Regions from separate parts of the Lactiplantibacillus sp. DA1 genome, predicted to be linked through region 1. Evidence: riboswitches for the same ligand, from Rfam matches in the RefSeq annotation. Region 1 holds a riboswitch; the other holds the start of a gene.
The links. A riboswitch is a leader RNA that binds a small molecule or an ion and turns the genes downstream of it on or off. The one in region 1 is predicted to bind FMN.

Region 1 (7,853 bases):
ACGTCCGTCCAGTACGGTGTCATGGCGGCCAATTACAGTCCGTTAACAGGCCGGGTGACGGCTAAGCGGCACGCGTACTTACAAGTCGTGATAAAACAGCATTTTATTAAGCCGCACGCGCTAACGACGGGTGCCGCCAGTCTAACAGTTGTCGGCTGTGTGGCGCTGGCGACTATTTTGTCGTTAAGTCGGTTACGGCCAGAAACTGAATAATGAAACTTGAATTGAAAGTCTTAATAACTGGTGTTGCCAGTGTTAAGACTTTTTATTTGTGGTTAAACGAAATATAATAGCTGTTAATTCGTACGACTTATCAAGGTGAGGTGAATTCAAATGGTTCAAATTATTGCGCATACTTTAGTGACTGCTGGGCACGACGTTTTAATTTTAAAACGCAATCAGTTCGAGCGTGGGCGGCCGAATGTTGATGCCAGCTATTGGGATCTGCCCGGTGGGTGTGCATTAGCTAATGAATTACCGCAAGTAGCGGCCAAACGCGAGTGTTGGGAAGAGACTGGTTTGAAAGTTCAAACTGAGCGCGTTATTTGGGAAGATGCCACCTTTGACAAGGCTAAAAATCAGGTGTACACGCGTTTAGTGTATAGCACACAGGCATTCGTTACTAGACCGGCAATCAGCTTAGATTTTACTGAACATATGGCCTTTCTTTGGATGAAACCTGAATTAATTTTGACTAATATAAGAATTGTGTCCTATCTAAGACCGATATTAACGCGACTGGTTTAGCAGTTATGGCGACCGTTAAAACAACAATCGGGCTGCCTAGCAGAATAGCTTGGCAGTCCGATTATTTTGATTGACACGATTCTAATGGTGGCGATATCGCTGACGCCAAAGGATGAAGCTAAGTCCACTTATGATGGAAATCAGTAGTCCGCCCAGCAATCCCGGAACGTGGTAAGTTAGCTGAATCTGATTCTTACCGGACTGAATCGGTAGGGCTAACATCCCGCCAATGACCGTTTTAGGAGTAACTTTGACACCGTTGACCGTTGCGCGCCACCCCTTATCGGCTGGAATAGCAACGTAGAGCCATTTTTGCTTGGAGCGATTGGTGACTTGACCACTGACCACAGTATGAATACCCGAGACGTGGTAAGTCGGTGTAAAGCGCGTGGATAGCAGTTGCTGTTTGATGTGGTTGAACCGGGCTTGATCCAGGCTGGCGATGTGGACATGGGTGCCAAGCGTTGGTTGGGTACGTTTGACCGTTAACGTGACGACAGTGCCTTTGTCAAAATAACCTAGCGATTGGAGCACTAACTCACCGTTGGCATTGAACTTAGTCGGGACTAAGTGGCCGTTGACTCGCATCGTGGTGTACTTTGTTTGACGATTTGTGTCGTTATAATACAGCGTCCCGGTGCGCGTCATCCTTAATTTAACCGTATGCAAATACGGATAGCGTTTGGCCTGTGAATCTTGGACGACGTGATCTGAGAGTGTCGTGGCGTTACCGAAATAGGCGCGATTCGAAGGCTGCAAACTTTGTAAGAGGCGTTCTTGATTGATGATGGCACTATTCTGACGAAGTTTTAATTGGCTAAACGCGGTTGGCACGGCAAAACCTAACCCATTCTGACTGCGAAGCTGAATTGTGGATTGACCAACGGCGTTTAATTGTACAGCGTATTTTACATCTAAGAGTAAATCAGTGACCGGATTTAGGCCTTCTGAACTGACACGCCGAGCGTTTTTAGAAAATAGTCCAAGTGATTTCAACATGAGCCGTGTTTGGTTTGCAAAAGTTGAACTGTAATAGGTAATATCGTGAAAGTTAAATAGCATCGGGTCGTTGTAATTACGATACTTGCTATCATAATTGTAGGCCTGATTGATTAGCGTATTTTGATTTTCAACGCGATATAATTGGCCATCAGGATCGTTGACGGCTTGCATTTGCCGGTATTCAGTCTGATAGGCGGTTACGAATTTGGACTGATTGCCAAGTGGTGACTTCGCCATCATGAGAGTACTGTTAGTCCCTAATTCTAAGGCGACGATACCTGCCAAGCTGAGCGTTTGCCACCGCTTAGCCGTTGCGAATAAGGCAATTGCGGTTAAGATGACAGCGACTAAGCTGAGCGCCAGCGTTGAAGTTGTTAAGGGGTGCTTAGCAGTTCGTTGGGCGAACCAGCCTAATATCAGCGCACTGACCATGAGTGTCGGTAACAACCATTGCCAGCGCAAGGCAATCCGCCGGGGGCCTGCTAACCAGGCTTCAAAAGCGATCATAATCAAGACAAAGCTAAAGAAAAAGGCATTGCGGTATGGAAAACCAGCTGGCGTTTGAAACATGTGCCAAACCGTATCTAAGGTACGAATGTCCATACTCAAGAAGAGTGCAAGTAATAGTCCAAAGCCATGCCATTTGTGAGCTTTAGTCAAGTTGGGCTGCACCCAGAAACTTAGGGCCAGCAAGACGACCAGACTACTGCTGAAAACGGTCGGTGCGTGTGCGAGCCGAGTCGTAAAATTGGCGGCACCTAGGCCAAATTGGCTCAAAACAGCTAAGCCGAATTGTGGTACTGGTAAGTAGCTCGATAATTTGACCGCAGATTTAGCCGTGGTCAGCATGCCTAAACCAGTGGGAATCAGGACAAACATCGTGCTTAATCCACTGAGTAGCATGGTGACCACGACGCGCCGAATTAACGAAAATTGATGACGAATGGTTTGCCAAAAACTGTCCTGAGGGTGTTTGCGTTCAAATAGTTGATAAATAAAATAGTAAATCACAAATAGGCAAGTCATATAGCCTAAGTAGTAATTGGTGACGATACTGACCCATAGCCAGCCGAAAAAGTGCCCGGGATGACCAGTTGCAATTAAGTGGTCGAGTCCTTGAATGACCAGTGGTAACCAAATTAATGCATCCAACCACATGATCGTAAAATAGTTGAGGGCAACGAAGCCAGAGAGGCTGAAAGCAACACCGAAAATGGCAGTCGACCACCGCTTTGTGTGAAAATGCGTTTGTAAAAAAGCCGTCATAGTGACCGCAATCAAGCTGATTTTTAACATGATGAGTAGACTAAGTCCGGTTGGCAAATTGGCCGCCGGAAACAACAACATCAAAATGTTAAATGGGCTTAATAAATAGTAAGCAATCGTGGGTAGCGCGTTACCGCCTAATGACTGTGAAAATGAATATAATTGAAAACTATGGGTTAAAACGGCATGCCGATACGCAGTGAAAAATGATAAGTATTGGCCACCCATATCACTAATTAATAAGTTATGGTTACCGAAGGGCGTGATTCCCCGAATTGCGAAGACAATCCCCATGATAGCAAAGGCCAGTAATCCAGCTGTCACTGCCACTTGCCAGCGCCTTGTTTGATAATTAGGCCACATTTTATTCAACTCCGATATTATGAATGATTTCATTGTACCGTACTGAAACTTGAAAACTAGTTAAGAAAAGCGAACAATTTTCTGAAAAAAGTTAAGAATTAGTGTTAGTAATTATCATTTTTATTAAAGTTTGTAAGCAGTTTAACACAGCAGTTAATGGGGTTGAAATAAAATGACTGTTTGACAATTAATTAAGAAAGTGGTTTTATTAAGACTGAAAACTGAATACGATTTCTTCGGGGCAGGGTGCAATTCCCGACCGACGGTAACAACGTAAGTTGAAGTCCGTGACCCGCGTGAGCGGTGGACCCAGTGCAAGTCTGGGACCGACAGTATAGTCTGGATGGGAGAAGAAAATTATTGCTTGAATTTTACTAGGCAGTAGTGGCTATTGGCGACCTTTAAGTAGGTTTATTTAGCTGGATCCTACTGGTGAAATCTATTTGGCGAACACTTCACACCCGATTATCGATGATTTGATAATTGGGTGTTTTTTTATCTTGTTGGAGGTGAACCAATGTTAACTGATTTTATGCAAATGGCTGTCGATCAAGCCAAATTGGCGGGGGTGGCGACGTACCAAAACCCCCAGGTCGGTGCGGTATTAGTCAAAGACGGCCACGTGTTAGCTCAAGGTTATCATCATTATTTTGGCGGTGACCATGCTGAGGTGGATGTGTTGCGGCAGGCCACACCAGAACAGGCGCGTGGGGCCACGTTATTTGTCACACTGGAACCTTGTTCACACTATGGGAAGACGCCGCCGTGTAGTGCGCGAATCGTCGCGGCTGGAATTCGGCAAGTCGTGATTGGTCAATTAGATCCCCATCCAATCGTGGGTGGTAAGGGACGTCAGTATCTTTTGAACCACGGAGTTGATGTGGTGACGGGCTGTTTAACGGACAAAGTTCGCGCGTTGAACCCCCACTACAATCATTTTTATGTGCAGCAGCGGCCATGGATCACCCTGAAAATGGCGATAACGCTTGATGGCAAAATTAATACTGAAACGCCGACTCGGACGCTGGTTTCCAATCATGCTAGTTATATCGATAGTCAGTGCTTACGGTCACAGTTTCAAGCGATTCTGATTGGTGAACGGACGCTAACGATTGATGATCCGCAATTAACCGTCCGACTGACGGCAATGGTGCAGCCACCGGTTCGATTGGTGGTGTTGAATGCGAGTACCGTGGCGTTAAACCACCGGCTTGTTCAGGACGATCAGGCACCAACCTGGTTACTTTGTCGTCAGGCTGCGGCTAGTGACGACCAACTTCGAAACAGTCCTAATGTACACGTCCTGATTGGCAACTGGACACCCGCTGCAATCGGCCAACTATGTGTCGAACAAGGCTGGCAGTCACTCTTAGTTGAAGGTGGGGCTCATCTGCAAGCTGAATTTGTTGCGGCTGAATTGATTGACGAATGGGTCAGCTACATCGCACCAATGATGATTGGTGGGACGGGTTTGCCAGCCGTCACCGGGGCCGCTGCGATGACGCCGTTGGCATTTGAACAACCAACGGTAACTTGTTTAGGGACGAATATCCGGCTACGGGCCGTTCGAAAGGAAGTTAAGTAAATGTTTTCTGGAATTATTCAAACCAAGGGCCGCATCAGCCAAGTGCACCAACAAGGGTTGGAAATGACCCTTACGATTACTGCACCGTCGCTGATGACCCCGAGCCTTAAGATTGGTGACAGTATTGCGGTGAACGGTATTTGTTTAACGGTAACGACCCGACAAGCGGATGCTTTCAGTGTAGTGGTGATGCCTGAAACGATGCGTCGAACGAACTTAATGACGCTGGTGGTTGGTTCACAAGTGAATTTGGAACGGGCCTTGCAAGTTAACGATCATTTAGATGGTCATATTGTTCAGGGACATATTGACTACTGCGGTCGGGTGCAACAGCGTATTCCCGATGCGCACGCACTTCGCTTGCTGATTAGTTTACCAACAGCGTATCGAGCGCTAGTCGTGACTAAGGGGTCGATTACCATCGATGGGGTTAGTTTGACGGTCGTGACCGCCACGGATACGGCGTTTGAAGTGGATTTAATTCCACATTCGCAAGTGGTCACGACGTTAAGCGATTTGCAAGTTGGCGATGTGGTCAATGTTGAAACGGATATTTTGGGCAAGTACTTAGCCCGACAATTAGCTTTAGAGGGGAGCCATTAAGATGGATACAATGAAAAAAGTGGAGCAGGCACTAGCTGCTTTGAAACGTGGTGAATTAATTATCGTTGCGGATGATGAGACACGGGAAGCGGAAGGTGACATGGTTGGTTTAGCTGCTAAAGCAACCACTGCGACAGTGAATCGGATGATTACATCAGCGCGGGGACTGCTCTGCGTTCCGATGGCACCAAGTATCGCCAGTAGACTGCATTTGACGCCGATGACTAGTGAACACGATGCGTTTGGGACGGCATTTACAGTTTCAACGGATCACCAGACGACGTCCACGGGAATCTCGGCAGCCGATCGGGCGACCACGATTCAAGCGTTAGCCGATCCAGATAGCAAAGCCACTGATTTTTACCATCCCGGGCATGTATTTCCGCTGATTGCACGGTCTGGTGGTTTGTTAGCTCGACGGGGGCATACTGAGGCGGCAGTAACGTTGGCTCAACTGGCAGGCGGGACCCCTGCGGCCTATATTTGTGAAGTAATCAAAAAGAATGGTTTAATGGCTCGTCGTCGTGATCTGAAAGCTTTGGCAGAGGGGCTACAGTTGCCACTGATCACCATTGAAGATATTACCACTTATGTTATCCAGACGGGGGCTCTTCAGTTAACAACGACACCAACTGTTAAGTTACCAACTGAGGACGGCCAATTTGTAATGACTGGTTTTGAAGTTCCTGGTCATGAAGCGTTACCAGTGGTACTACAGACTGGTGATATCAGTGGTGATGAACCAGTGTTGGTACGGTTACATTCGGAGTGTTTTACAGGCGACGTTTTAGGATCGCAACGGTGTGACTGTGGGGAACAATTACATGGCGCGCTTCAAAAAATTGGTCAGGCTCAGCGTGGCATTTTCCTCTATTTACGGCAAGAAGGTCGTGGAATTGGTCTAGCTAATAAATTGGCGGCTTACGCATTACAAGAACAGGGTGTTGATACGTATGATGCAAACGTGCAGTTAGGCTTTCGGCCTGATGAGCGGCGTTATGATATTGCGGCGTTAATTTTGCGACAAATGGGTGTTAGTCGGGTACGGTTGCTCACTAATAATCCCGATAAGGTTGATCAATTGCGTGCAGCCGGTATTGACGTGGTCGAACGGGTGCCGTTAGAAGTTCCGGCAAATCAGTATGATCAGGCTTATTTAAAGACGAAACGTGATCGGTTTCATCATCAACTCACACTTAGGGAGGCCAACTAATGACTACTTTTAATGGTAAAATCGGCGGTAATGAGTTCAAAGTCGGGATTGTCGTGGCCCGCTTCAATGCGTTTGTGACGCAGCAATTACTAGCTGGGGCGCAAGCAAGCTTGGAACAGCACGGCGTTAACGCGAAAGATATTGATGTGGCCTGGGTGCCAGGTGCGTTTGAGATACCATTGACGGTTCAAAAAATGATTGCAACCAAGCGCTATGACGGCGTGATTGCACTTGGCGCAGTTATCCGCGGAGCAACTGCCCACTTTGACTATGTCTGTAGCGGCGTAACGACGGGGGTGATGACCGTTAGTTTAGCAACTGATACCCCAGTGATGTTCGGTGTTTTAACGACTGATACGATCGAACAAGCAATGGACCGCGCTGGTTTTAAGAGTGGCAATAAGGGGGCTGATTGTGCGGTCAGCTTGTTAGAAACACTGGACGTGCAGCGGTCATTGGAAGCTTAAAGAATGCGAGTTAAGTGATTATCAGGGTCATGATGGCCGCCAACTGGCAGTTTAACGCAAAATAGCGCGACTAGTCTCGATCGTTGGTACGACGAGGACTAATTGTGTTATTTTTATTGTATAGGTCGATCTCTCGAGAAAACGTCACTAAACGTTAAAATGACCGTGGAATCGTCATGCATTTAATGAAATTGACAATGGCAGTTGGCGTAACACGCTCTGAATCGGCCCCCCACAAGCTAACTAAGATACCGTTAGTTGTGACGCCATCTTCAATGGTCCAATCCTGATTATGCCCATTGGTGTCAATTTCGTTAAAGATATTCGGGCGAAAGGTGTGATTAAGATAATTAATAAAGTAATTGTCATCATTGACATTACCAATATTTTTGATTTGATAATAGGTCGCATAACTATTACAGTTCACGATTGAATGCCCAGAGGCCAAAATGTCGGGAACGGATACACGGTTGGCATAGCGGTCGGCAATGATAGCCGCATCGGTATTGTTACCAGATTGTGACCAGTAATTGATTGTAATGTTTGAATCCAGACGATTGAGTTCATTTTTTAATAGCGAATCATTCCAAATACTAGTGTTGAAGCC
Region 2 (7,853 bases), on a different contig from region 1:
GACTACTTGCATTCCATGCGAGCGTTGAAATTGGACATTGCTGGTGACTATTTGGTCATGGCGGCGACTTTGATGACGATCAAAAGTCGTTTCTTGCTACCACAGCCTGAGCTAGATGATGTTGATGACGGTAATGATGAAGAGGATCCTCGTGATTCACTAGTTGCTGAATTATTGGCCTATAAGGTTTATCAAGAAGCTGCTGGCGAATTACGGACTAAGGAACGGGCCCGGCACCAACATTTTACGCGCGAAGCGATGCTCGTGCCGTCCGATTTAAGTGCGCCCAAGCTGACCGCGGGAATCACGTTGGATGACTTGCAAGCGGCATTTCGACAACTGGTGGCTAAACGGCGGCGGGTACGGCCATTAACGAAAACGGTCGTAGCGGAAACGATTAATATTGATGAACGAATGATGCAAATTACCACACAGCTGCAGCAGCAACCACAGGGCTTAGACTTTGCTGAGCTGTTTACGGTCAGTGCTAGCGATGAAATGTTAGTGACAACCTTTATGGCTGTGTTAGAATTAACCAAGCAGGATCAGTTGGCCTTGCAACAAGCTGCGCCGCTGAGTCCGATTCATTTATATTTACGACAGGATGAACAGCATGACGAACATTGAACAAATTGAAGGATTATTATTTGTGGCGGGTGATGAAGGCATCACGGTTGCTGAGATTGAGCACGCCACAGGATTTGCCAAGCCGGCGATTACAACGATGTTGACACAATTAGCTATGAAGTATCAGCAAGACTCAGACAGTGCGTTAATGATCTTATCGACGGCGAATACTTACCGATTAGCGACCAAGGCTGAGGTAGCGTCAATATTAAAGCGTTACTTTGAGGCCCCATTGACGACTAGTCTGTCACAAGCTTCATTGGAAGTGTTAGCCATTATTGCGTATCGGCAACCATTAACACGAATTGAGATTGATGAGATTCGCGGTGTGCACAGCGGCTCGACGATTCAAAAACTTGTTTTGCGGCAGTTGGTGACCGAGACTGGGCGCTTGAATGAACCGGGACGACCAATCCTATATGGCACCACGGAGCTATTTTTGGATTACTTTGGTCTAAAATCTTTGGATGATTTACCAACGATTGATTTGGCTGCGTTAAGTGACGCTGAACATCCGGCGCCGGAGACGGACCTGTTTTTAAATGCATTTCAAGATAAACTACAAGCAGAACGTGAGGATAAATAATGGCAGAACGATTACAAAAAGTGATGGCGGAAGCAGGAATTGCTTCGCGGCGTAAGTCAGAAGTGTTGATTACGTCTGGCCATGTTAAGGTCAATGGGACGACGGTCACCACGCTTGGTGTCAAAGTTGAACCTAGTGACCGTGTCGAAGTAGATGGCGTGCCGTTGAATGCGGAAAAACTCGTGTATTATTTATTTTATAAGCCACGGGGGGTCGTAACGACGGTTCATGATGAAAAAGGCCGTAAGACGGTGCTGGACTTTTTTGAAGATGTTTCTGAACGAATTTACCCAGTGGGGCGGTTGGACTATGATACATCGGGGCTATTGATTATGACTAATGACGGCGCCTTAGCAAATCGGTTAACTCATCCAAAGTACGAAGTCAAGAAGACTTATTTGGCTAAAGTCGAAGGGGTGCCAACGAATGCCGATCTCAAGCAATTACGCTTAGGGGTTGAAATCGATGGCCGTAAAACGGCTCCCGCTAAGTCGAATCTGTTAGATAGTGATCACAAGAAGAATAATGCGCTAGTCCAATTAACGATTCACGAAGGCCATAACCACCAAGTTAAGAAAATGTTAGCAGCAGTTGGTCATCCAGTGACTAAGTTAAAGCGTGAACGCTATGGAGTTCTTGACTTGCAGAGCTTACAACCCGGGGAGTACCGGAAATTAAAGCCAATTGAAATTAGCAAGTTAAAAGGTGAACGATAGCGCTTGCATTTTTGGACGAAAGCCGTTAAAATGAATTTGTAAAAATAAATATTGGTTCATCTTCAGGGCAGGGTGTAATTCCCGACCGGCGGTAATAACCCGCGACCTATGCGTCTGCATAGTGATTTGGTGTAATTCCAAAGTCGACAGTAAAGTCTGGTATAAAGAAGATCGAGCTTATTTGCCAAGCGTTGCAAGTAAGTCCGCCCGGATGACAGTTAGTGTGATCGGGTGGACTTTTTTATTTGGACAACTGGTAATGCGGTTCATTGAAGATGACCCATAGGAGGGTGCGTTATGCAACATACAACGTTACACCGACTAGTGGGCATAGCCTTACTCGGTGCCATTGCGTATATTTTAATGTTAGTGGAGTTTCCGATTTTACCGATTGCGCCATGGATGAAGATTGATTTTTCGGATATTCCGATTCTAATTGGTCTATTTCTTTTTGGCGTGGGAGGGGCGTTCGTCATTACCATCATCAAATTGCTCCTTCATTCAGCGATGATGGGTTTTGCCATCTACGATTTAATCGGTTCCCTAGCTAGTTTTCTGGGAACGGCAGTGCTGATCTTAGCCTTTGCGCTAGTGCTGCGTTATTATCGTGGTAATCCTAAGTGGCGAATGCCCGTGGCCATTGCGGTGGCGACAATTGGTCTAGTGGTCATTGAATCGTTAGCCAACTTGACGTTCGTCTTGCCATTCTACTTGCAGGTGATGGGGATGAAGCTCAGCATGTCGTTGAATACGGTTGTGCTAGTGGCTGTGATTCCGTTCAATCTAATCAAGGGACTGTTAGTCGGCAACGTCTTCTGGCTGGTCTATCAACGGCTAGCTAAATGGTTAGGCAACCATAATCAGCTTATGAGCCGGATTTAATCTAAATAATTTGGGTGGTCACCAATTGCGTAACTGCAAGGTGACTGCCTTTTTTATTAGTCGTCATCGTGATATTCTTAAATACGCGTAGTGTTGATCAATTATGGTTTAAGTCTTTACCGCGACTAGCTTTCGAATCGTCAGAGGATGTGTATTTGGCAGTGGCTGAAATAAGGTGGCGTTGAAGTGCTTTACGACTAACTAGAAAGGTTCGGAAGTAGGGGCTGATATGGTGATTTATCCTTTGCTAGTGCTCTTAGCTGGTCATCTGTGAGTTTAAAAAGTGGCCGGTAATCGATTAAATAAAAGTAGCAACAAAAAACATTCGGAGGGAGGCCTTACCGTGTTTACAGACTACGTTCTATTGTTATTCGGCCCGACGCCGCGACGGGCAAAGGGCTTGTTCAATGTGTTGCGCGGTCGCCGCACGGTCTCAACACTTTTTGCCGGATTAACAGCGGGGTGTTTAGAACTGCTCGACAGCTGGCACGGTGTCCCCTTAGAAGACTTCATGGCAGCAACTGCTGTCCTAGAAGAAAACGGGCAATTAGTCAGTACGGCAACGGGATGTTGGCAATTAACGCCAGCTGGTGAACGGCGCCAAGCAGAATTGCGGCAAACATTATACTTACCTCAAGCTTTCCAGGCGTTTCAAACGACAGATGTTCGTCGTTTTATAATTGTTAGTCAGCTAGCGCTACAAGTGGTTTCTGAATTAGTTCATCACGATCGTCATTACTATCCGGTGACGACTGATCCGGGAATCCAAGCACAGGTCAAACACTGGTTACGACAGCAACCGAAGGCGGAACTTGGTAGCCGAGTTCATGCGGCATTGATAGCTTTCTTAACGAGCCTGTCGGTACCAGAGTTGCCGACAGTGTTTGTCCAAGGTTTGACGGGTTATCGGGAACCTGGACTTACTAATGAACAATTGGCTGAACAATTAGGTCGTCAGCCGCTCGAAACCGGCTTGATGCGAATGGATGTTTTTTGTCAATGGATCAATTGGCTGCAACACCATCAAACAACCGATCCATTGTGGAACCTATTAGCACCCTTAAAGCAATCTAGTGTGATCAGTAAAAGCGCCTGGCAGACGTATCAAACTTTTGTCAAGACCAATCAACTGGCGATGATTGCGCAGACGAGGCGTTTAAAATTAAGCACGGTTCGGGAGCACTTGTTAGAAGTCGCGATTTGGTTACCCCAGTTTCCGTTTGAGTCGGTGCTAAGTAGCACTTTGATGCAGCAGTTGACCACTATTTTTGTCAATCGCCCCGATATTGCGAACTGGTCGTTTCAAGATGCACAAGCTGCAGTGCCTACCTTAGATTTTTTTGAGTTCCGGCTATTTCAAATTATGAGGTGTCATCATGTCAGAGGATGAGTTATATCAGTTATTAAAAACAAAATATGGCTTTGACGAATTCCGGCCTGGTCAATTAACGGTTATCCAGAAATTATTAGCGGGCCAAGATGTTTTGGCGGTGTTACCAACGGGGACTGGCAAATCGCTGATTTATCAGCTAGTCGGTGCTGCGTTGCCGGGACTGGTTGTGGTGGTGTCACCGCTCATCTCGTTGATGCAAGATCAGGTGGCCCGTTTGAATTATCAGGGCGAAAAGCAAGTGGCGGCCCTAACATCACAGTTAGACTATGGTGCTCGTCAGCGGTTACTGAATCATTTGGCACAAATAAAATTTTTGTTTGTTTCACCGGAAATGTTGAGTCAAGATGTGATTCAAGCAGCGCTGATGCAAGTGCCGTTAGCGCTGCTGGTCATTGATGAGGCGCACTGTATTTCAACTTGGGGCCCCGATTTTCGCCCGGATTATCGACGCCTCGGCCACATTCACCAGCAATTAGGCTCACCGCGAACACTAATGTTAACAGCAACGGCAACACGGCAAGTCCGGCAAGATATTGTGACACAACTAGCTGTTCCTAGCGCGCAGCAAGTCTTATATTCGGTTAACCGTCCTAATATTTATTTGGCGGTTGAACAAGTTAACGATGAAGCTAGCAAACGGGCTACCTTACAACATTTAGTGACGAGCACTCGCGGGCCAGCAATCGTCTATTTTACCTCCAAACGGCAAACTGACTTAATTGCTGAATGGTTGCGGACAACGACAACATTACGAGTGGCTGCTTATCATGCGGGCTTAGCGGCTGATGACCGCTTTAAAATCCAACAGCAATTCATGGCGGGGCAATTGGATGTTATCTGTGCAACGTCGGCGTTTGGGATGGGAATTAATAAAGCGGATATTCGCTTAGTGATTCACTATCATTTGCCAACGACTTTAGCTGATTATGTCCAGGAGATTGGTCGCGCGGGCCGGGATGGTCACCAGGCGATGGCCATCATGCTCTATGCACCAGGGGATGAGAATCTTGTGCGTAATCTGAACGAATTGACGGCTGCCACGCCTAACGAGATCCAGCAAGATTATGCACGTTATCAAGCGAAACAACCCCCGGTCGATGACCGTAGCGTGGTCTTGCAATCGTACTGGCAGCAGGGAGCGACGCCAACGATGGTTGCAACGATTTTTGCTGATCGGCAAGTGGCGAAGGAACGTGAACTGCGGGCTTTGATGGTCTATGTGCAAACAACAACTTGTCATCGAGCTGTGATGTTAGCTTATTTTGATGAGTCCGCAGTCCCGCATACGGCACAATGTTGTCAACTTGCTGGTGAACCACTGCCACTGATCGCATTAGGGTTGACGGCGGTCAGAGCAGTTACGACGACACCAACAATATCGTGGGAGCAACGCTTAGCTCAATTGTTTTTACTAAATTCTTAAAGAAATCAATTCAGGGTTATGTTACAATATTGGTTGAAAGTTTTTTGAGGAGGAACACCCTATGAGTCAAAAAAATGAGAATGACAAATCCCAAGCGGATAAGCCGTGGGACAAAACTTTTGAAGACGATCGGGATGACTCGGGCAACTTATCGCGAACTCAAAAACGAAAACAAGACAGTAGCAACTCAACATTAACGACCGTTTTAGTGGTCTTGATTTTGTTGCTTGCTTTGGCGCCAATTGGATATTTTTTGGTGAAAAAGAATTCGCTTAATAATCCGCAACAGACCGAACAAGTTGCTAGTTCGAGCTCGAAAAAGTCATCGGCCAGTGTTGCTGACAGCAAGTCTTCGGTTGCTGCTAGCAAGAAAAAAGCGGCCGCATCGTCGAAAAAAGCTGCTGCCAAGAGCAGTAGCTTGGCATTGGCTAGCTCTAAAGCAGCCAGTTCCAAAGCGGCTAGTTCAGCCGCTGCTAGTTCAAAAGCAAGTGCGAGTACTGAAGACAGTAGCAGTACTAGCAGCAGTAGCTCCTCAGAATCATCTTCAAGTGCCAAGTACGTTACGGTAGAAGCCGGTCAAGGGGTCTATCGAGTCGCTACGAATGCTGGAATTTCAGTGGATAAATTGTTAGAGTTAAATGGTTTATCATCTGGAGCAACGATTTCAGCTGGTCAACGGTTACGTGTCCGTTAATACACGATTTTTGCAGATTGTGAGGGGTTAGTTAATGGCTAAGCAAGCACTACAGGTGGCCATCGATGGTCCGGCTTCAGCTGGCAAGAGTACCGTAGCCAAACTAGTTGCAAAACGGTTTGGCTATATTTATGTTGATACGGGTGCGATGTACCGAGCAGTTACGTATTGGGCGATGCAACAACACGTTGATCTGGCGGATGAAGCAGCCGTCGTTACAGCGATGCAAACGCTCAAGATTAGTTTCAAGCCTGGAGAACCAGATCAACTCGTTTTTGCTAACCAGGAAGACATCACGGCGGCGATTCGCCAACCAGACGTTACGAATAACGTCTCAACGATTGCAGCATTACCGCAAGTACGCACGATTTTAACGGATCAACAGCGTGAAATGGCAACTGCCGGTGGGATTGTGATGGACGGTCGTGATATTGGTACCACGGTGCTACCCAAGGCCGAAGTTAAGATCTTTTTAGTGGCTTCAGCGGCGGAACGTGCTAAGCGCCGGTACGCCGAAAATATCAAGAAGGGCATCGACACTCCCTTAGCTCAGTTACAAGCTGAGATTGAATTACGGGATCATAAAGATTCAACGCGTAAAGTGTCACCATTAACACAGGCAACAGACGCCACGCTTGTTGATACGACGCCAATGTCAATCGATGAAGTTGTGGCCGCCATTGCGGAAATTATTATAAAAAAACAAAGTTCAACAATCTAATTGTATTAACTTAATGCTTTTAGCTAGCTTTTCATTGCGTTTTCAGCTATGATATAGGTTAGAGTTATTGTTGACAGGAGGAAATTTGCATGAGTGAAAACGAAAACAGCCAAGAGAAGAATGAACTTTTAGACGCTTTAAACAGCGTTGAAGAAGTAAACGTCGGTGACGTTGTTAAGGGTGAAGTCTTAGCAATCGACGATGACAAACAAGTAATTGTTGGTATCCAAGGTACCGGTGTTGAAGGGGTCGTTCCTTTGAAGGAACTCTCAACACAACGGGTTGACGATGTCAACGAAGCCGCAAAAGTCGGTGATGTGTTAGACTTGGTTGTCATTTCTCGAATTGGCAGCGACAAGGAAAACGGCAGTTATTTACTGTCACATCGTCGGTTAGAAGCTCGCAAAGTTTGGGACGATGTTGAAAAAGAATACGAAGCAGGTCATACGATTAAAGCTCCGGTAACGCAAGTTGTTAAGGGCGGGTTAGTCGTTGACGCTGGTGTTCGTGGCTTCATCCCTGCCTCAATGATTGATGATCATTATGTTGAAGATTTAAATGCCTATAAAGGCCAAGAACTTGAACTTAAGATTATTGAAATTGAACCTAGCGAAAATCGCTTGATCTTATCACACCGTGCCGTTGTTGAAAAGCAACGCGAAGCACAACGTGAAGAAGCTTTGAAGACCTTACAAGCTGGTGATGTCGTTGAAGGTAAAGTTGCTCGTTTGACGAACTTCGGTGCCTTTGTTGACCTTGGTGGCATCGATGGTTTGGTTCACGTTTCGGAAATTTCATACGATCGGGTTGA

Region 2: another riboswitch for FMN. It lies ahead of RXV91_RS03545 (Gx transporter family protein); the one in region 1 lies ahead of ribD (bifunctional diaminohydroxyphosphoribosylaminopyrimidine deaminase/5-amino-6-(5-phosphoribosylamino)uracil reductase RibD).

Annotation. Positions count from the first base shown of each region.
Region 1 covers NZ_JAWHTQ010000004.1:138,240-146,092, forward strand. The annotation lists gene RXV91_RS07760 (hypothetical protein) at 1-213, shown strand, start outside; gene RXV91_RS07765 (NUDIX hydrolase) at 334-747, shown strand; gene RXV91_RS07770 (YfhO family protein) at 829-3,378, opposite strand; FMN riboswitch at 3,607-3,737, shown strand; gene ribD (bifunctional diaminohydroxyphosphoribosylaminopyrimidine deaminase/5-amino-6-(5-phosphoribosylamino)uracil reductase RibD) at 3,896-4,963, shown strand; gene RXV91_RS07780 (riboflavin synthase) at 4,964-5,566, shown strand; gene ribA (GTP cyclohydrolase II) at 5,568-6,779, shown strand; gene ribH (6,7-dimethyl-8-ribityllumazine synthase) at 6,779-7,246, shown strand; gene RXV91_RS07795 (family 20 glycosylhydrolase) at 7,401-7,853, opposite strand, start outside.
Region 2 covers NZ_JAWHTQ010000002.1:191,729-199,581, reverse strand. The annotation lists gene RXV91_RS03560 (segregation/condensation protein A) at 1-627, shown strand, start outside; gene scpB (SMC-Scp complex subunit ScpB) at 614-1,213, shown strand; gene RXV91_RS03550 (pseudouridine synthase) at 1,213-1,929, shown strand; FMN riboswitch at 1,984-2,105, shown strand; gene RXV91_RS03545 (Gx transporter family protein) at 2,227-2,811, shown strand; gene RXV91_RS03540 (helix-turn-helix domain-containing protein) at 3,155-4,201, shown strand; gene RXV91_RS03535 (ATP-dependent DNA helicase RecQ) at 4,188-5,627, shown strand; gene RXV91_RS03530 (LysM domain-containing protein) at 5,689-6,321, shown strand; gene cmk ((d)CMP kinase) at 6,356-7,042, shown strand; gene rpsA (30S ribosomal protein S1) at 7,132-7,853, shown strand, end outside.